DNA from 4 places in the Dactylosporangium sp. CS-047395 genome. Region 4 is predicted to be linked to each of the others. Evidence: riboswitches for the same ligand, from Rfam matches in the RefSeq annotation. Region 4 holds a riboswitch; each other region holds the start of a gene.

Region 1 (4,882 bases), 4.2 Mb from region 4:
GTCGGCACGTGCACCCCTCCCGGTCCGCGGTGCACTGCCCAGCGAGGGCCGGTTCATGCCCGCGCCGGCGACCGGGACCGCTTGCTATCCGGAGACCTCTCCACTACCGTATCTGGAGACCTCTCCAGATACGTGCGACCGAGGAGTATTGGATGACGACCGTCCTGGTCACCGGCGGTTCCGGGTTCATCGGGGGCTGGTGCGCGCTGGCCCTGCTCGAGGCCGGGTACGACGTGCGCGCCACCGTCCGCGACCGGCGCCGCGAGCCCGCCCTGCGCGAACAGCTGCACGCCGCCGCCGAGTTCGACGACGCGCGGCTGACCGTTGTCCCGGCCGACCTGCAGCGCGACGAGGGGTGGGCGGAGGCGGTCACCGGATGTGAGTACGTGCTGCACGTCGCCTCGCCGACGCTGCGCAACGCGCCGGAGAGCGAGGCGGCCATGATCGCCACGGCCCGCGACGGCGTGCTGCGCGTGCTGCGGGCCGCCCGTGACGCCGGGGTCCGCCGGGTGGTGCTGACCAGCGCGCTGGGCGCCATCGCCTACGGGCACGCGCCGCGCTCGACGCCGTTCACCGAGGAGGACTGGACCGACGTCGAGGCGGACATCGCGCCGTACCAGCGGTCGAAGACCCTCGCGGAGCGGGCCGCCTGGCAATTTATCGCGGAGGAGGGCGGGGCGCTGGAGCTCGCGGCCGTGCACCCCGGCGCGGTCCTCGGGCCGGTGCTCGGCCCCGACGACCCGCCGTCGCTGCGCGTGATCCGCGGCATGCTCACCGGCGCGCTGCCGGCGTGCCCGCCGTTCGGGTCCGGCTGGGTGGACGTACGCGACGTCGCCGACCTGCACCTGCGGGCGATGACCGACCCGGCCGCCGCCGGTGAGCGGTTCCTCGCCGTCGCCGGGCGCAGCCTGCGGGTCGCCGAGGTGGCCCGCATCCTGCGCGAGCGGCTCGGCCCGCGCGCGGCGAAGGTGTCGGCCCGGGAGATGCCGCTGCTGGTGGCCCGGGCGCTGAGCCTGGTCAGCCCGCCGCTGCGCGCGCTGCGCCCGCAGCTCGGCCGGGACTTCGACGCCACCAGCGCCAAGGCCGAGCGGGTGCTGGGCTGGAAGCCCCGCCCGATCGCCGACACGATCGCCGAGACGGCGGAGAGCCTGCTCGCCCACGGCCTGCAGTAAGCTGCCATCAGCGCGTGGGGTGCGCACCGGAATCCGCCGGCAGGCTCGAAGCCAACCTCTCTGGTGACCGCTGCCTGGAGTGAGGTGCCGCCGTGAAGACGCTGCCCGACCATCCCAACCTCGACCATCTGCGCCGGCAGGCCAAGGACCTGCTGGCCGGCCTGCGCGACACCGACCCCGGCGCGACGCTCGCGGGGGCGCAGGCGTCCATCGCCGAGCAGTACGGCTTCGGCGGCTGGGCCGAGCTCAAGTCCGAGGTGGCCCGCCGCCAGGACCACGGCGCCGTGGCCGAGCCGGACCTCGCCCAGGAGCTCGCCGACCGGTTCGGGCTCGGCACCGTGACCGCGCCGATGCGGTCGGTCTCCCGCCCCGACGAGATCGGGCGCCGCTGGTCGCTGGAGACCGACCGGGGCCGGTGGGCGCCGCGGACCGTGGACGACGTCCACCCGCCGACCGACGGCGAGGACAACGCGCGCTTCCAGGAGGCCGCGGCGCTCGCCGGGGTGACGCTACCGGCACCGGTGCGCAGCATCGCCGGCAGCGTGACCGAGACCGTCAAAGGCAAAAGCTGGCGGGTGTACTCCTGGATGCACTCCGGCCCGCCGCTCGCCGCCCCGGTGAGCGCGGCCGTGGCCGGTGCGGTGGGCCGCGTCCTGGCCACGATCCACGGGTTGCGCGTACCGCCGCCGGGGTTGTGCCCGTGGAGCTCGGTGCGGTTCGAGCGGCGGGGCTGGTCCGAGCTGGCGGACCTCGCCGCGGACCAGAGGGCGGGGTGGGCGGCGGAGTTGGCACAGGCAGTACCGACGCTGCGGTATTTGCAAACGCTGGCCGAGGACCGGGCGCCGATCGACGAGCCCGTCCTGTGCCACAACAACCTCACGCCCGGCAACGTCCGCAAGGGCGCGGGCGCGCTGGTCGTCACCGGGTGGGAGCATGCGGCCGGGTTGCCGCCGGCCTGGGAGCTGAGCTCCGCACTGGTCAACTGGACGGTGCAGCCCGGCGCCGGGATCAACGTCGCCGCGGCGCGGGCGCTGCTCGACGGCTATCGGGCCCGCGCGAGTGCCGTTCCAAGACTTTCTTTCCGCGGTACCGCGACCGCGCTGCAGAACTACGTCGCCGGCCAGATCGACCTGGCGCTGACCGCGACCGGCGACGAGGACGTGCGGTTCGCCAAGCGCAACGTCCGGCACCTGCTCACCCACCTGCCGTCGCGCGCGACGTTCGACGAGCTGTCGGCGCTGGGAGGCGACCGCCGGTGGCCGCCTCCCACACCGGTGGTTCAGGCCACGTAGCCGCGCTTGGCGGCCCAGTTGGCCAGGGCGTCCGTCGACATCCAGTAGGTGCGCGGGCCGAACATCCCCGACGGGTCGGCGATGAGCACGGAACGGCCGTGGTCGCGGTACCCGACGAGCGAGATGTAGTGTCCGCCGGAGAACTCGTGGTACGTGCCGGACTCGTCCGTGGCGCCGCCGACGATGTTGGCGACCAGGGCCCGGCCGGTGCTCAACGCGCGGACCGCGTCGTACTGCAGCTCCCGCGCCTCGCCGGCCGAGGCCCGCTGCCCGTTGATGAAGCGGGCCTCGTAGACCGGCTTGCCGAGCACGCTGTTCATGGCCCGCGTCACGTCGGCGACCGAGTTGGTGCCGTTGACCGTGGTGCCGAGCCGATGCGCCACGTCGTCCTGCGACAGGTCGGCGCCGACCGACGTCAGCGCGATCCGGGTCGATGCCGGGCCGCAGTAGTAGAAGTTGGGCTGAAACTGGAAGTCGAAGTTGACCGTGTTCGCGGCGGGCGCGGTGTCGAGCAGATCCGGGGCCGGCGCCGTCGCCTTGGGTTGGGCGGGCGGCGTGGCGGTGCTCAGCGCGGCGGTACCCACCGGGTGGGCCTCGGCGGCCGGCTTGCCGCCCGCGTTGAACAACGCCGCGGTGGCCACGGAGACCACCATCAGCGAGGCCGCCCCGAGTACTGCCGGAACGGGCCGGCGCAGGGCTTTCCCACGCGCTTTTTCGAGCGCTTTTTCGCGCATCGCGTGGGCCGGCCGGTGGAACAGCGCGGTGAAGCGTTGGTGCATCAAGGCTCCTTCCGATACCGCCTACCGGGTTAGCTGACGGATTCGGACGGGAAGCACGCCCTACCACGACCTCCACTGACGGGAGGCCGACGGATTCACCCCGGACTACCTGGTTCCCCGGCTCGCAACGATCGCGACTCGACGGGCCCACACCGGCGCCATGTGGCAATGGCAAACGACCAGCACGGGCATGTGGACGTTACCGAGCGGTACATCCAGCGGCCCACCCCGCAGGCCCCACCCCACAGGTCGTACAAATGCGTCACAACCCCGTGCGATCGCTGCTCCGCCCGTCCTCGACCCGCCGGCTACGGTAGATGTCACCCCGACCCGCCTCGGCCCGCCACGGCCGCGCATGCCGCAACGCGATGCGAAACTCCGCCGCGTCGCGATCGAGCACCACGGCGGCCACCTGCCCGGGCCCGGCGACCTCGGCCAGCTCGCTCCCGTCCGGCCCGAAGATCGTCGAACGCATGAGCCCCGCACACTGCGCCGGCACCGAGAGGCTGAGCCAGTAATTCTGGATCGCGGCGTGCGCCTGCGCCCGACCCCATGACCACCCAGATCCTGAGCTGGGCGGCGAGGGCGGCGATCTCCTCGATTTCTTCGCGGACGGCGGGCCAGTCGACGTCGCTCCAGTCGGCGACCTGTTCCTTGGCGTAGCCGGAGAGAAAGCCCTCGGGAAACTGGACCAGGCGCACGTTATCGGCGGCGGCCACCCGCATCAGCTCACGCGCGGAGCGGCCGTTCTCGCGCGGGTCAACGGCACCGGCGGGCTGGGTGCTGGCGATCCTCAACGTCATCCCGGCATTCTGCTAGGCCGCGGGCGGCAGGAGTGCGACCGTCGGGTCGCCGAGCAGGACCGTGGCGGTGCGGTCCAGGCCCGTCACCTTGTGGTACAGCGCCATGTCCAGCGCCTCGTCCTGCTCCGGACCGGGCGGCAGTTCGTTGTAGCGCTTGACCGCCTTCTCCGTGAAGTACTGCAACCCGTTGACGGTCCCGTGCACCCAGTGCAGCGCGTAGCCGGCGGGGCGCCCGGCGCACAGTTCTTCGTACAGCGTGCGGCGCAGGTCTTCGGTGAGGCGCTGGCGGGTGGCCGGGAACCGCAGCGTCCAGTCGAACGTCGGCTCGACCTGGCCGATGAAGCCGCGGGCCGGGCGGGCCGCGCCGAGCAGGGCGCGGGGCAGCGCGGCCGTGCGGGGGCCGAGCGTGGCGGCGTCGGCGAGGGCGCGGGCGACCATGGAGCCCGGTTCGAAGAGGCCGTCGTACTGGCTGGGCCCGTCGCTGCCGGCCGAGCAGCAGGCGTGCGCGTACCAGATCGCGCCGTCGGGTTGCCAGTCGCGCAGCAGCCGTGCCAGGTCAAGGGGGCGGCCGGTGGCGTCGACGGGCAGGCCGAGCCGGTCGGCGTCAACCGGGGGCGGGGTCACCCCGTGGCTGGTGGTGACGATGAGCGCGGGCCGCTGCCGCTCCAGTGCGGCGATCAGCGCGGCGCCGTCGGCCGGCTCGGTGCGCCCGTCGATGAAGCAGGTCCGGGGCATGTCCTTGTCACCGCGGAGCTTCCCGGCGAGCGGCTCGCCGATCGCGTCGCGCATGAGAGCGGTGATGCTCGAGCCGTCGTCGACGGACCAGACAACCGGGC
Region 2 (4,882 bases), 1.5 Mb from region 4:
CGCGGACTCCGACGCCCCGTCGCCGGAGGACGTGGTCCTGGCCGCGCTGGAGCGTCAGCGCATCGAGGGCCTGCTCAACCACCTCGACGACCGTTCGGCCGGCATCATGCGGGCCCGCTACGGCCTCGAGGACGGCCGCGAGCACTCGCTGACCGAGGTGGCGACCCGGTTCTCGCTGTCCCGCGAGCGCATCCGCCAGCTCGAGATCCAGGCGCTCGGCCGGCTGCGCGAGCTGGCCCGCGCGGAGGGCCTCCAGGCCGCATAACCCGAAACCCCCACAACGACAAAAAGCCCCGGGTCGATGCCGACCCGGGGCTTTCGCGTGTCCTAGTACGGGTCGCCGCACACCTTCCACGCGCCGCCTTCCTTCAACATCTCGAAGGAGTGGCTGGTCTTGCCGCTCTTGAAGGTGACGTCGGCCGAGATCGATGCGGTCTCGGTACCGTTCTCGTTGCTGTACGACCCGCCCCAGCCGAAGTCGTGCGCGCTCGGCGGGTTCTTCGCGACGAAGGTCTCGAACGTCTCCGGGCCGTAGTTCGCCTGCGTGTCGGTGCACAGCATGTCGTAGGCGGCCTGGATCTTCCCGCCCTCCAACGCGGTCAGGAAGTCACTCGCCGCGGCCTTCGGTGCCTTGGTGGACTTGTCGACAATGAAGAACAGCCCGGCCGCGCCGCCGCCGCAACACAGGACGAAGGCGCCGATCGCGCTGAAAATGATGATCTTCCAGGTTTTGCTCACACGCGCCAGCCTAGGAATCGCGATCAAGCCGCGATGTAAGCGACCCGACGCGGATCATGCCCGATGTGCGACCACGAACAGGCGCGGGAAGGGCAGGAGCGTGCCGAACGGCTCGTGGGGGTACAACTGCCGCAGTTCGTTCTTGACGTCGGCGGTGAACTCCTCGAGGTCGCTCCCGGACAGCGCGTCGAGGTAGGGCCGCAGGCCGGTGCCCTTGAACCACTCGAAGACCGGATCGTCGCCCGGCAGCACGTGGTAGTAGGTCGTCTGCCACGCGTCGACGGTGAGACCGGCCGCGGACAGTAACCGTACGTATTCGGCCGCGTCGAGCACGGGGCTGGCCGAGCGCGGCCCGGTGGCGCCCAGCGCACCGGACAGCAGCGGCGCCCACCGCTCCCGCCCGGCCACGCCGGCCAGGCCCGGGTCGAAGGTCGCGACCGGCACCTGGAAGGCGAGCGTCCCGCCGTCGTCCAGGGCGGCCGCCCAGAGCGGCAGGAGCGTCTCGTGGTCGTCGACCCACTGCAGGGAGGCGTTGGCCACGATGACGTCCAGGGAGCCGCGCTGGGGCCGCCACTGGGCCGCGTCGGCGAGCTGGAAGGTCACCTGGCCGGTCCGGTGCTCGTCGGCCGCCGCGATCATCGACGGCGAGGAGTCCAGGCCCAGGATCGCCGCGTCGGGCCAGCGCTCGGCGAGCGTGGCGGTCATCGTCCCGGGCCCGCATCCGAGGTCGACGACGGCGACCGCGGACGTGGTGGGGATGCGGGCGACGAGCTCGCGGAACGGCCGGGCGCGCTCCTCGGCGAAGCGCTCGTACTGCTGCGGGTCCCAGGAGGCCATGCCCCCAATGATGAAGGCCCGCGGATCGCACTCGATCCGCGGGCCCTCGGGGAAAACCTCGGTCAGCCCTTGACGCGGCCGTACCCGTAGAGGCTGTCGACCGTGATCGGCGCGTATCGCACCACGTCGCCGGTGTGGGGCGCGTGGATGATCGTGTTGTTGCCGACGTAGATGCCGACGTGCCCGAGTCCGTTGTAGAAGACGAGATCGCCCGGCTGGAGCTGCGACTTGTCCTTGAACTGCTGGACTTTGCCGCTGTACCACTGGTCCTTGGCGTTGTGCGGCAGGCTCACGCCGGCGTACGCCCACGCCGCCATGGTCAGGCCGGAGCAGTCGAAGGCGTCGGGCCCGGCGGCGGAGAACTTGTAGGGCTTGTTGAGCTTGCTCTTGGCGTATTCCACCGCGGCGCCGGCCTTGCCGGAGACCGACGGCAGCGGGCCTGGGTTGTAGTTCGCCCCGGTGACCTTGGTGCTGCCGGCGTTCTTGGCCTTCTTCTGCAGGTCGGTGAGCTTCTTGACGTCGCCCTCGATCTGCTTGCGCTTGTTCTCGAAGTCGGCCTTCTGCGTGTTCTGGGCCGCGATCGTCTTGTCGAGCTCAGTCTTGGCCGACTTGTACTGCTCGATGGCCTTCTGCTGCTGGCGCGTGATCTGCTGCAGCATCGACATCTGGTCGACCAGCGAGCCCGACGACGTCGCATTCAGCATGGCGTTGAGATTGCGCATCTTGCCGTTGGTCTTGAACGACTCGATCGCGATGGCCTGGACGCCCGCGCTGGAGTCGGCCACGTGCTTCTCGAGGTCCGCGGCCTTGGCCTGCGCATCGGCCATGTCGATGTTGAGCTTGTTGTAGTTCTCGATCGTGGCCTCGAGGTCTTTGTTCTGCTTGTCGAGCTGGGCCTCGATCTCGGTCAGCGACGGGTCGGCGTGTGCGACCGAGGCGGGTGCGAGCACCGCGAGCGAGATGAACCCGATCGCCAGAGTCCGCAGCACCGACCGGCGGGCACGATGTCCAGTGGACAAGGGAAGACCCTTCTGCACCTACCGCCTACCGGGTTAGCTGACGGGTTCGGGCGGGAAGAGACAGCGCCCTACCGCGGCGTCGCGGATTCACCCCACGAAGTGGGTCCCCGGTTCGATGTGCGCGCCCGGAGGGGTGGGCTCGCACGGCGTCGATTCGGCGGCGCTTGCCCGGCGCCATCCGGGGTGGACGGCGGACTGCCGAGCAGGCCAGCGCCTAACTTAACGTGATCACCGGCCGGGCGGAAGGCGCGCGCCCCGCTCGATATCTAATGTTCCGAATGTCCGGATTACTGCCGGTTGGAGCCTCGTGCCAGACCGTGACTTTGGTGCCGGACGGTTACGAATTCGGGACTTGATTTTGTACAGAGGCACGGTTAAATACACGTAACTTCATACACCGACGGTGCAAATAGTTCCGGGGGTCCGCACGTGCTACGGGTCCAGAACCTCGAAGTGGTCTACGACGATGTGATGCTGGTCTTACGGGGCGTCAGCCTCGCCGTCCCGGAAGGTCGGATCGTCGCCCTCCTCGGGGCGAACGGTGCCGGGAAGACCACCCTGCTGCGGGCGCTGTCCGGGCTGCTCGGCGTGCACGACGGCGCCGTCACCCGCGGATCGGTGACCCTCGGCGACCGCCCGATCCACCGGCTGCGGCCCGCCGCCGTGGTGCGCCGGGGGATCAGCCAGGTCATGGAGGGCCGGCGCACGTTCGCCGAACTGACGGTCGAGGAGAACCTGCGCCTCGGCGCCCACACCCGCCGGCGCGGGGTGGCCGAGGCCATGGAGCGCATGTACACGCTGTTCCCCGTCCTCAAGGAGCGGCGCGGCTCGATCGCGGGGTACCTGTCGGGGGGCGAGCAGCAGATGCTCGCGATGGGCCGGGCGCTCATGTCCGACCCGTCCTACCTGCTGCTCGACGAGCCGAGCCTGGGCCTGGCCCCGCGCATGGTCGAGCAGGTGCGCGACCTGATCGTCGAGATCAACAAGGCCGGGACGGCGGTCCTGCTGGTCGAGCAGAACGCGACCATGGCGCTGTCGGTGGCCGAGCACGGCTACGTGCTGGAGAACGGCAAGGTCGTGCTGGACAAGCCGGCCGCCGAGCTGCTCGCCGACGACGACATCCGCGAGTTCTACCTCGGCTCGCACGCCGCACACTCCTTCCGCGACGTGAAGCACTACAAGCGCCGGAAGCGGTGGTTGTCGTGAGCGATGTCCTGCGCTTCTCCGACGTGAAGCTGAGCTTCGCCGGGGTCAAGGCGATCGACGGGGTCGACTTCACGGTCGGGGCCGACGAGCTGTTCGCGGTGATCGGCCCCAACGGCGCCGGCAAGACGTCCATCTTCAACGTCATTTCCGGGGTGTACCGCCCGCAACAGGGCCGCGTCCTGCTCGACGACGTCGACATCACCGGACTGCGGCCGGACAAGGTGGCCCGGCTGGGGGTGGCGCGGACGTTCCAGAACGTCGAGCTGTTCCGCCAGCTCACCGTCATCGAAAACCTGATGCTCGGCCGGCACCACCACATGCGCTACGGCACGCTCGCCGCCATCGCCTGGCTCGGCCGGGCCCGGCGCGAGGAGCTGCAGAACCGGGCCCGGGTCGAGGAGATCGTCGACTTCCTCGAACTGGCCCAGTGGCGCCGGATGCCGGTCGGCCTGCTGCCCTACGGCGTGCAGAAGCGGGTCGAGCTCGGCCGCGCCCTGGCCATGGAGCCGCGGCTGCTGCTGCTCGACGAGCCGGTGGCCGGCATGAACCTCGAGGAGACCGAGGACATGGCGCGGTACATCCTCGACATCCGCGAGGAGCTGGGCATCCCGATGATCCTCGTCGAGCACGACATGGGCCTGGTCATGGACCTCGCCGACCGGGTGCTGGTGGTCGACTTCGGCGTGCCGGTCGCGTGCGGCACGCCCGGCGAGGTCCAGCAGAACCCGGACGTGATCCGCGCCTACCTGGGCGAGACGGGCGTAGCCGAGGGGATGACCGCATGACCATCGCCACGCTCGTGCGCGACCGGGCCATCCAGACCCCCGACGCCGTCGCGATGCGGGAGAAGCACCGGGGCATCTGGCGGGAGATCACCTGGCGGCAGTACTGGGACACCGCCCAGTCCGTCGCGCACGCCCTGCGCGACCTCGGCGTCGGACCCGGCGACCGGGTCGCGATCCTCTCCGAGAACCGGCCCGAGTGGCTGTTCGCCGACGTCGCCACGGTGGCGCTGCGGGCCGCGACCGTCGGGCTCTACCCGACCAGCCCGGCCGGCGACATCGGCTACCTGCTGGCCCACT
Region 3 (4,882 bases), 4.0 Mb from region 4:
TGGCAGGAACAGGACACGCCGCAACGGTACGCCGCGTTCTCCGACGAGCTCTGCCAGCGCTTCTCGTGGGCTGGCATCGAGCCGATCACCGAGGCCGAGGTGGCCGCCGCGACGGTGCAGAACGAGCGCGACCGCCTCGCCGGAACGTCGCTCAACCTGGCCGTCGCCGACCCCGCCGACCGCGCCCGCGTCTGGGGCGCCGCGTCCGTGTACGACGTCGACCCCGGCCAGTCCCGCGCGTCGATCGGCTACTGGGTCGCGCCCTGGTCGCGCGGGCGCGGCGTCGCCACCCGGTCGCTGCGGCTGCTGGCGGGGTGGGGGTTCGGGGCACTGGGAGTACACCGGCTGGAATTGACCTGTGATCCCGACAATCTCGCCTCGGCGCGGGTGGCGGAACACTGCGGGTTCGTCCGGGAGGGGCGGCTGCGCTCGCACATCCGGTTCAAGGACGGGCGCCGCGACACGCTGGTCTTCAGCCTGCTCCCGGGCGAACTCCGCTGACGCTCTCTTTTGGCTGGCGGTTTAGATCCGCCCGTAGCCGTACAGGGAGTCGATGTCGATCGGCGCCACCTTCACCACGGTCCGGCTGTTCGGCGCGTGGATGATCTGGTTGTTGCCGATGTAGATCCCGACGTGCCCCAGCCCGTTGTAGAAGACCAGGTCACCGGGGGCGAGCTGACTGCGCGTGATGTGCTTGACCTTGCCCCACTGCTGTGCGGCGTTGTGCGGCAGCGTCACGCCCGCCGCCTTCCAGGCCATCATGGTCAGCCCCGAGCAGTCGAACGTGTTCGGGCCGGCGGCGCCGAAGACGTACTTCTTGCCCAGCTGCGCCCACGCGTAGTTCACGGCCTTGCCGGCGGCACCGGAGACGGCCGGCGGCGGTCCCGGGTTCGACGTCGTGGTGGTCTTCGTCGTCTTGGCCTTGCCGGCCGCCGCGGCCTTCGCGGCCGCCTCGTCGGCCTTCTTCTGCATGTCGTCGAGCTTGGCGATGTTGCCCTCGATCTGCTTGCGCCGCGCCTCGATGTCGGTCTTCTGCCGGCTCTGCGCCGCGAGCTGCTCGTTGAGCCGCTGCTTCTCGGTGTCGAAGCCGTTCTTGGCCGCGGTGAAGGTGGCGATGTCCGCCTGCTGGTTGCGCGAGATCTGCTCCAGCGTCCCGACCCGGTCGAAGAACCCGTCGGTGGACTGGGCGCCCAGCATGAGCGACCACGTGCCCAGGCTGCCGCCGCTCTTGTACGCGTTGACCGCGACCTGGTCGGCGCCCTTGCGGGCCGCGTCCATGCTCGCCTGCAGCGGCTGCAGGTCCTGCTCCAGCTTGGTGATCGAGGCCTGGGTCGCCTCCAGATCACCATTGATCTTGTTGTAGTCCTCGACGATGAGCTCGAGGTCCCGGTTGCCCTTGTCGATCTGGGCCTGGATCTCCTCGTGCGTCGGGTCGGCGTGTGCGGCACACGCCGGAGCGACCACGGCCGCGACCGTCAGCCCGATGAGCCACGCTCGCAGCGCCGTACGTCCGATGAACACGACAGCGTCCTTCTTCCGGACCGCCTACCGGGTTAGCTGACGGGTTCGGGCGGAAAGAAGGTGCGCCCTACCGCTCGCGCGGATTCACCCCACGGGCGGCCGGCAAGGCCCGCCCAACTGGTTCCCCGGCTCCCGCGCCAAGCCTGTGACCAGGCCCGGCGTTCGACTCGGCGGCGCCCGCCCGGGCCGCCCGATTGAGCGACGAGGACCGGTCGAGCTGCACCAAACGTAACGAGAACATCTCGGCAGCGGAATGCCGTGGCCTCGATCTAAGCAACACTTAACGCAGACTCAAAGATCCCCGCCGAACGGCCGCACCATGGCCGCGAGCAGGCTGTGCTCGTCATCATCGGCGGCCAGCTGCCACGTGAACGCCCCCGCGAGCCCCTCCCGCGCCGCGAACGCCGCCCGCTCCTCGATCGACACGGCGTCCTCATAACTCACGAACGCCCGCCGACCCCGGTGGTAAAGCCACGGCGACCGCGCGACGGGATGCCGGTGCCGCTCCCAGGCCGGATCGGTCAGGAAGGAGCGCTTGATCTCGCGCCATTCAGGAGCCTCCATGGTACCGACCTGAGGCCGCCCCAGCCCCGCCTCCTCGCCGGCCTCGTCGACCAGGAATCCCCGCCCGTAGAACGGCACCCCGAGCACCAGCCGCTCCCGCGCGACCCCGGCCCGCACGTAATAGTCGACCGCCGAGGCGACATCGTTCCCGTCCCCGAGCCCTTCGAGCGGGGCGTTGAGCGGGGCGTTGAGCGTCGCGACGGGCGAGAACCCGGTCCCGAAGTCGTACGTCATGAGATTCACGAAATCGAGCACTCGCGCCAGCTCCGCGATCTCGAAGCTCTCGGCCGGGTCGTAGGGCCCGGCGGCCTGCAGCCGCCCGGCGGGCAGTGCGGCGGTGAGGATGTACTCGTCGCCGAGCCGCTCTCGAAGATCCTTGGCGAGCAGCGTGGCGTTGCGCCGGTCCTCGGGCCGGTGCGTGACCTCGGCCGGCCCGCCGGACACGGGAAACTCCCAATCCAGGTCGATCCCGTCAAACCCGTCGGCCAGCGCGAGTGCCTCTTCGACGAACACGGCTCGCGACCGCCGCGTCAGCGCCGCGTCGGAGAACCCGCCGGCCCCCCAGCCGCCGATCGACAGGACCGTCCGCAGGTTGGGATGACCCCGCTTGAGCGCGGCCAGGTCCTCGAGGTGCGCGGGAGCGTCTTCGGGCAGCGTGAGATGCCCCTGCTCGATGGTGGCGAACGCGTAGAACAGATGCGTCAGCTTCCCGGCCGGGATGTTCGCGATCGGATAGGCGCCGGCGCTAGAGGCCGGGAAATAGGCTCCCAGAACGACCATGCTGCTTGTTGTACCCGATTGCTGGCCGGACCCTTCTCATCAGGTCGGCGACCCAGGTCTCATCAGGCCGGCCACGCGGTCTTTCATCAGGTCGGCCACCCGGTCTTCATCACGGCGGCGACCCAGGTTTCGTCAGGTCGGCTACCCGGTCTTCATCGGGTCGGCGACCCAGGTTTCAGGAGGTCGGCGGCCCGAGTTTCATCAGGTCGGCCTCTCGGGTTTGATCAGGTCGGCCACCCGGGCTGCCCCGGCGGCGGCCCGGAGACCGGCCGAGCCGGATACGGAGGCGGCGCGGATTGCATCACGGGATACCCGGCAGGCAACGCCGCAGCCGGCACCACCGGGTCGCGCCGCCCCCCGATGGCCACCGCCGCGGCGGCGATCTCCAGCCCGATCCCCGCGAGAATGTACTGCGACGGCATGTGCGTCCCCCCGCTGTTCGCCTCCCCATCGCACTGCTCACGCCCATACTGCGGCGCCGGCGTACAGGCCCACTTCACCTCGGTCTCGGCATCCCCGACGACCATCGACCCGAACAGCCCCAGCACAATGCACGCCAGCCCGCCGACGATGAACAACACCTGCATGACCCGAGCCCCTGTAGTCATCCCGTGACCCTAAGGGACGACCGTCGATCCCGCTGCCCCACTCCTGTTCGCCTGATGCCGCCCGACCCGACCGCGCTGGCCACTTTTGTTCGTCTGCTGCCGCCCGGTCCGCCGCCGCTGCCGCACTCCTGTTCGTCTGCTGCCGCCCGGTCCGACGCCGCTGGCCCACTCCTGTTCGTCTGCTGCCGCCCGGTCCGCCGCCGCTGCCGCACTCCTGTTCGTCTGCTGCCGCCCGACCCCCGCGAACGCCACGAGCAACCTCCGGGCGCTACGGTGCGGGCCATGGCGCTCACCACCCCGGAGCCACCGCTGGACGTAGCCGCGACGTTCCCCGAACTGGCCACCGCGTCCCGCCGAGCAACCCGGCTGCACCCCCGCCGCGGCGAGGTGGGCCCCCACGACAGCTCCCTGGGCGGCCCGCTGCTCTGGCCGAGCGACGACCCCTGGCCCCTGTGCGACTCCCCGGACCACACCGACTGGGACCTGATCGTCGGCGTCCCCGAAAACGCGACGGTCCGAGCTATCCCATTGGTGCCCGTCCTTCAGCTGTACGCCCGAGACGTACCCCACCTCCCGTTCCCCGACGGCACCGACCTCTGCCAGGTGCTGTGGTGCCCGGCGTACCACCAGCCGGCCATGGACCCGATCGCCGTGGTCCGCTGGCGAAACTCGTCCTCCGTATCGCCCGACGCGGCCACGCCACCGCCGCCCGCCTCCAAGTCGACCAACGGTGCGGACTCAGGCAGCGGCGCGTTCCAGCCGACCGCGGCGACCGGAGCCGGCCTGCTCACCGACCCGCCGCAGCCCGGCGTGGACCTCGGGACCGGCGAGTTCCGTCCGGAGCCGTGCCGGCTTCATCCCGAGGTCGTCGACGAGTACCCCGACGGTTTCGCCCTCGACGACGAGCTTCGAGAGCGCGTCGAAACCTGGGCCCGGGCCAACGGGTGGAGCTACTTCGCCCACCTGTCGACAGCACCCGGTACCAAAGCAGGCGGTTGGCCGGACTGGATCCAGAACCCGGACCCGCCGGACTGCACTGCATGCGGCCGTTCGATGGATCACCTCCTGACGATCGCGAGCGTGGAATGCGACGGCGAATCGTGGCGGCGCTGGGTGCCCATGGAGGAGCTGTCAGCCCGGCAGCTGCAGCCCGACGGACAACCACCGGCCGAGGCATTCGCAGCCGAGGCCGACGCCGGTCTCATGATCGGGGATGCTGGCGACTACTACATCTTCGTGTGTACGCACTGCCCGCACCGCCCCACCGCGACGCTCAGCCAGTGCTCGTGACCGGAACCGTCCGATCAGCTGCACCACATCCTGCCACCCGGGTACGACATTTTTCCGAGCCGACTGTCCCGCCCTCCCCGCACGAAACCACCGAAGCGGAAACGACCACGAGGTGATGC
Region 4 (4,882 bases):
TTGCCATCATTGCGCTCCCATCCGCCTGCTCCATTGGCCGATCTCTTTGGGCTCGGCAAGCCGAGCCCGCAACACCACCCAGACGAACGAGTCATCCCGCCGGTGCAACAGCACCGCAACGAGGCCCGGCCCGGCGGGCGCCAGCACTGCCAGCATCAGTTCGGTCAGCCTGCTCTGCAACGAACGCTCGCCGGCGCACTCGAGCACCTCAGCCACGTCCGCAACGGTCAACCCATCCCGGAGCACCGCAGCGGGCCGCTCCCCAGGCTGCGGCATTCGCCACTGAATCTCCTTCACGGCTGGTTGTACTACCGGTAATACCTAGACTACCGCAACCGGGGCTAGCGCTGTCAGTAGGGTTGACCAGGCAATATGTGCCAGCAACATGGAGCGAGCAAGTGGATGCAGGCCAGCCGTCGAAGGTCCCGCATGCAAGTCGGCGAGACCCACAGCGCTTCCCCCGCCCAGCCCCGCGCGGCCTGACGCTGACGGCGCAGACCGGGAGGGGGTTCGGGTGGAGGCGAAGCCTCCCCCGGCATTCCGGAAACACAGTGGGCCGCCAGGGACTCGAACCCTGAACCTACGGATTAAAAGTCCGCAGCTCTGCCATTGAGCTAGCAGCCCGCGCCCAACAGGGTACCCTGTCCCGCCACGCCGACTCGCGCGTGTTTCCCCGAGACATGCGGCGGCGGCCCCCACACCCCAGGGAGGCCGCCGCCTGGAAAGCTGAACGAAAGGCAGATCAGCAGGACAAGGAGCCCGAACCCACGCCGGTGCCCAGGATGCCCACGAAGCGCTGGTAAGCGGCCACGCGGCTCTGGACCTGGGCCGGGTTGCGGCCGCCGCACTCCAGGCTGCCGTTGATGCTGCGGATGGTCTCGCCGAAGCCGGCGCCGTTGACCATGGCGTTGTGCGGGGTCATGGTGCCGGGGCCGCTCTGGGTGTTCCAGTACCAGAGGGCGGTCTTCCAGGCCACGGCGGAATCGGTCTGGACGAGGTTCGGGTTGTGCAGCAGGTCGATGCCCAGCGCGTCACCCGCGGCCTTGTAGTTGAAGTTCCACGACAGCTGGATGGGCCCGCGGCCGTAGTACGACGCCTGGCCGGCCGGGCAGCCGTAGGACTGGCTCGTGTCGCAGTAGTGGGGGTAGTTGGCGGTGTTCTGCTCCACGACGTAGACCAGGCCGCCGGTCTCGTGGTTGACGTTGGCCAGGAACGCCGCGGCCTCCTGCTTGCGCTGGTCGTCCGAGCCGGTCCTGGCGAAGCCGGGGTATGCCGAGAGCGCCGCCACCAGGCCCGAGTACGTGTAGAACGAGTTCCGGCCCGGGAACATCTGGTTGAACTGCGCCTCGCTCACCACGAAGGAGCCGGTGGACGGAGGGGGAGGCGTCGTAGACCCACTGCCTGAGCAGGTGTACGGGTCCCAGTACCAGGTGGAGATGACGGGGCTGTAGCCCGGGTTCTCGTGCTCGGCGATGTAGAACTTGCCGTCCGTGAACTTGACGATGTCGCCGGTCACGTAGTTGCGGCCCTGGACCCAGGCCGGGAAGCTGCAGCCGCCCGCGGCGCCCGTCTGGGTCGGGGGCTGGGGCGAGGAGCCGCCGCACGAGCCCTGGTCCTGCCATACGCCGGTGTTGCCGGGCGGGGCCTCGTTCTGGGTCCACCACTTGGCGAGGTAGTTGTGGCCATTGCGGGAGACCGTGGCGCCCCCGGTGTACACCGCTGTGGCGGACCATGCGGGTGAGCAGGAGGCGGCCGACGCGGGCAGCATGTTGAAGACCGCGACCACCCCGCCCACCAGGGTCACCGCGGCGAGCATGGCCAGCACCCGCACTCTCGACACCGTCGATCAACTCCTTCGCACGTCGTCTGACCGGCCCATGGGACCAGCCCGCGACGCGGAGGAGAGGGAACGTCATCGTTTTATGAAGAATATTTACGGTTGCCTTGAGACACGTCCGGACGGAGTGATCTGCGCCACTGTCCGCAAGGTCGAGAGGATCTCCGGACAAACGGTGCGGTGCGCGAAAGAGGCACCCTGGGTACAGTGACCCACGGTCACGTCCATGCGGGCACCGCCCCCGGTGCCGGGCGTGGCTGCCGCCCAATCGCCACCCGTGGCGAGCCGGGGACCCACCGTAACGTTGGGGTGAATCCAACCCTCTCCCGGGAGGGTGGTAGGGGTCGTTCCGTCCCGAACCCGTCAGCTAACTCGGTCGGCGGCCGACGGAAGGAACAACGAACCAGATGTCATCGCGACATCCCTACCGGCGTGTAATCGTAGCGCTACTGGCGGCATTCGTGCTCGGGGGGCTCGCCGCCACGCCCGCCGCGGCCGAGCCGGGCGGGGACACCGGCGACGAGGGTTCCGCCGCGAACCCGACCCTCGGGTCAGTGCTCGAGGACAGCACCCGCGCCTGGTCCGAGGCCAAGGAGAAGTTCGACGCCTCGGTCAAGCGCCAGGGCGAGCTCACCGCGCAGCTGCAGAAGACCGAGGCCCAGCTGGCCACGGTCCAGGAGCAGGTGGCCGCGATCGCCGTCGCGGCGTACCGCACCGGGCCCCTCACCACGTTCGCCGCGCTGATGGACTCGGGCAGCCCGGACAGCTTCGCCGAGCGGGCCGGGTCGATCAACCAGATCGCCCACCACAACGACAACCTGCTGCACGAGCTCAAGCAGCTCAAGGAGAGCCAGGCCGCGCAGAAGAAGGCGCTCGAGGACGAGGTCGCCGCGCAGCAGCAGCAGGTCCAGACCATGGAACAGAAGAAGAAGGACGCGGAGAACGCCCTGAAGCTGGCCGGCGGGCCGAGCAAGGGCTTCGTCTCCGCGAACCTGCCCACCGCCGAGGCCGTCCCGCGCACGGCCAGCGGGGGGCTGCCGAAGGAGTCGTGCAACGTCAACGACCCCACGACCACCGGCTGCATCACCCCGCGCATGCTCCACGCCATGCAGCAGGCGCAGAAGGACGGCTTCAAGCGGTTCGTCTCCTGCTTCCGGCCGAGCGGGCCGTACGAGCATCCCAAGGGACGCGCGTGTGACTTCTCGGTGCAGACGAAGTCCGGATTCGGCGGGGTCGCCTCCGGTGGTGACTTCGTCTACGGCAGCACGCTGGCCGCGTACTTCGTCAAGAACGCCCAGCAACTCGGCGTGATGTACGTGATCTGGTTCAAGGAGATCTGGACACCCGCGGTCGGCTGGCACCATTACAGCGGCGTCGCCGGTGATCCCTCCAGTGATCACACGAACCACGTGCACCTCTCGATTCTCTAAAAAGCCTCACAAATGCGAGTGGCCGGCCGATGGGGGAACCGTCGACCGGCCGTTTCGCGCATAGGGGTAGTGCAGTGAAGTACCGTCTCGTGACCCGCAGCGACTTCGACGGACTGGTCTGCGCGGTGCTGCTGCGCCATCTCGACCTCATCGGCGACATCACGTTCGTGCACCCCAAGGACGTGCAGGACGGCCAGGTCGAGGTCGGGCCGACGGACATTCTCACCAACCTGCCGTACGCGCCGGGTGCCCATCTGGTCTTCGACCACCATCACTCGGAGACGCTGCGGGCCGCCCGGAACAACCAGGGCCAGGCGACCAATCACGTCATCGACGCGGATGCCCCGTCGGCGGCCCGGGTGATCTACGACCACTTCGGCGGGGCCGAGCGATTCCCGCACGTCTCCGACGAGTTGATGGAGGCGGTGGACCGGGCGGACTCGGCGCAGTACGACATCACCGAGATCCTGCAGCCGACCGGCTGGACGCTGCTGAACTTCCTCATGGACAGCCGCACCGGGCTGGGCCGTTTCCGGCAGTTCCGGATCTCCAACTACCAGCTCATGATGCAGCTCATCGACGCCTGCATCGACCACCAGGACGTCGAGGAGATCCTCGCCCTGCCCGACGTGGCCGAGCGCGCCGAGCTGTTCCGGGAGCAGCAGGACCTGTTCGTCGAGCAGTTGCGCCGGGTGTCGAGCATGCACGGCGACGTCGTCGTGGTCGACCTGCGCGACGAGGAGACGATCTACGCCGGCAACCGTTTCATGGTGTACGCCCTGTTCCCCGAAGCCCGCGTCTCGATCCACGTGATCTGGGGCAAGCAGAAGCTCAACACGGTCTTCGCGGTGGGCAAGTCGATCCTCGACCGCACGTCGCCGACGGACATCGGATCGGTGATGCTGCAGTACGGCGGCGGCGGCCACATCGCCGCCGGCACCTGCCAGGTCCCGCACGACCAGGCCGAGCGCGTCCTGCACCAGTTGATCGCCAAGGTCGGCGCCCCGATGACCTCGACGGCGGCCCCGCGCCACTGACAAGAGGTTGATCCCCGAGTGGCATGCTCATAGGCGTGCGACCCGGCGTGCAACTCCTTGGGCGTGACGACGAGCTGCGTTCGCTCGCCCAGCACCTCGACAAGGTCAGCGACCGGGGGAATCCCAGCAGAGCGATCGGGCTGCTCGGTGAGCCCGGTGTCGGCAAGAGCGCGCTGCTGGCCGAGGCCGTGGAATACGCGCGGGACAAGGGCTTCACCGTGCTCGCCGCGCGCGGCAGCCAGTCCGAGACGCACTTGCCGTTCGCCTGCCTGCACCAGGTGCTGCGCCCGCTGCTGCCGAGGGCCGACCGGCTCCCGGCCATGCAGCGCAACGCCCTGCTCGCCTGCTTCGCGATGGGCGACTCGGTCGAGGTGAACCCGTTCTTCGCGTTCCTCGCGGTGCTGGAGCTGCTCGTCGACCTGGCCCGGCGTACCCCGGTGCTGGTGTCCCTCGACGACCTGCACTGGATGGACCAGCCCTCGGTCGACGCGCTGGCCTTCGTGGCGCGGCGGATCGAGAGCGAGCGGGTGGCGGTGCTGTGCACCTCGCGGCCGGCGCCGCCGCCGTTCACCGACGCG

The links. A riboswitch is a leader RNA that binds a small molecule or an ion and turns the genes downstream of it on or off. The one in region 4 is predicted to bind cyclic di-AMP.
Region 1: it holds a riboswitch for cyclic di-AMP, as region 4 does, so the genes downstream of both, ACQP00_RS31995 (C39 family peptidase) here and ACQP00_RS51430 (coiled-coil domain-containing protein) in region 4, are expected to answer to the same signal.
Region 2: it holds a riboswitch for cyclic di-AMP, as region 4 does, so the genes downstream of both, ACQP00_RS05620 (NlpC/P60 family protein) here and ACQP00_RS51430 (coiled-coil domain-containing protein) in region 4, are expected to answer to the same signal.
Region 3: it holds a riboswitch for cyclic di-AMP, as region 4 does, so the genes downstream of both, ACQP00_RS33060 (NlpC/P60 family protein) here and ACQP00_RS51430 (coiled-coil domain-containing protein) in region 4, are expected to answer to the same signal.

Annotation. Positions count from the first base shown of each region.
Region 1 is NZ_CP192015.1:6,802,957-6,807,838, forward strand. It holds gene ACQP00_RS31980 (universal stress protein) at 1-8, opposite strand, end outside; gene ACQP00_RS31985 (SDR family oxidoreductase) at 153-1,172, shown strand; gene ACQP00_RS31990 (phosphotransferase family protein) at 1,265-2,464, shown strand; gene ACQP00_RS31995 (C39 family peptidase) at 2,452-3,243, opposite strand; cyclic di-AMP (ydaO/yuaA leader) riboswitch at 3,247-3,397, opposite strand; gene ACQP00_RS32000 (nitrilase-related carbon-nitrogen hydrolase) at 3,564-4,046, opposite strand; gene ACQP00_RS32005 (hypothetical protein) at 4,059-4,882, opposite strand, start outside.
Region 2 is NZ_CP192015.1:1,216,496-1,221,377, forward strand. It holds gene ACQP00_RS05605 (sigma-70 family RNA polymerase sigma factor) at 1-265, shown strand, start outside; gene ACQP00_RS05610 (Rv0361 family membrane protein) at 328-738, opposite strand; gene ACQP00_RS05615 (methyltransferase domain-containing protein) at 793-1,575, opposite strand; gene ACQP00_RS05620 (NlpC/P60 family protein) at 1,638-2,564, opposite strand; cyclic di-AMP (ydaO/yuaA leader) riboswitch at 2,605-2,754, opposite strand; gene ACQP00_RS05625 (ABC transporter ATP-binding protein) at 3,066-3,800, shown strand; gene ACQP00_RS05630 (ABC transporter ATP-binding protein) at 3,797-4,585, shown strand; gene ACQP00_RS05635 (AMP-dependent synthetase/ligase) at 4,582-4,882, shown strand, end outside.
Region 3 is NZ_CP192015.1:7,014,674-7,019,555, reverse strand. It holds gene ACQP00_RS33065 (GNAT family N-acetyltransferase) at 1-501, shown strand, start outside; gene ACQP00_RS33060 (NlpC/P60 family protein) at 523-1,521, opposite strand; cyclic di-AMP (ydaO/yuaA leader) riboswitch at 1,529-1,692, opposite strand; gene ACQP00_RS33055 (glycoside hydrolase family 18 protein) at 1,813-2,865, opposite strand; gene ACQP00_RS33050 (hypothetical protein) at 3,090-3,452, opposite strand; gene ACQP00_RS33045 (hypothetical protein) at 3,756-4,763, shown strand.
Region 4 is NZ_CP192015.1:11,020,376-11,025,257, reverse strand. It holds gene ACQP00_RS51450 (ribbon-helix-helix protein, CopG family) at 1-34, opposite strand, end outside; gene ACQP00_RS51445 (hypothetical protein) at 7-216, opposite strand; tRNA gene ACQP00_RS51440 (tRNA-Lys) at 553-624, opposite strand; gene ACQP00_RS51435 (glycoside hydrolase family 19 protein) at 743-1,840, opposite strand; cyclic di-AMP (ydaO/yuaA leader) riboswitch at 2,089-2,235, shown strand; gene ACQP00_RS51430 (coiled-coil domain-containing protein) at 2,299-3,267, shown strand; gene ACQP00_RS51425 (exopolyphosphatase) at 3,342-4,304, shown strand; gene ACQP00_RS51420 (AAA family ATPase) at 4,340-4,882, shown strand, end outside.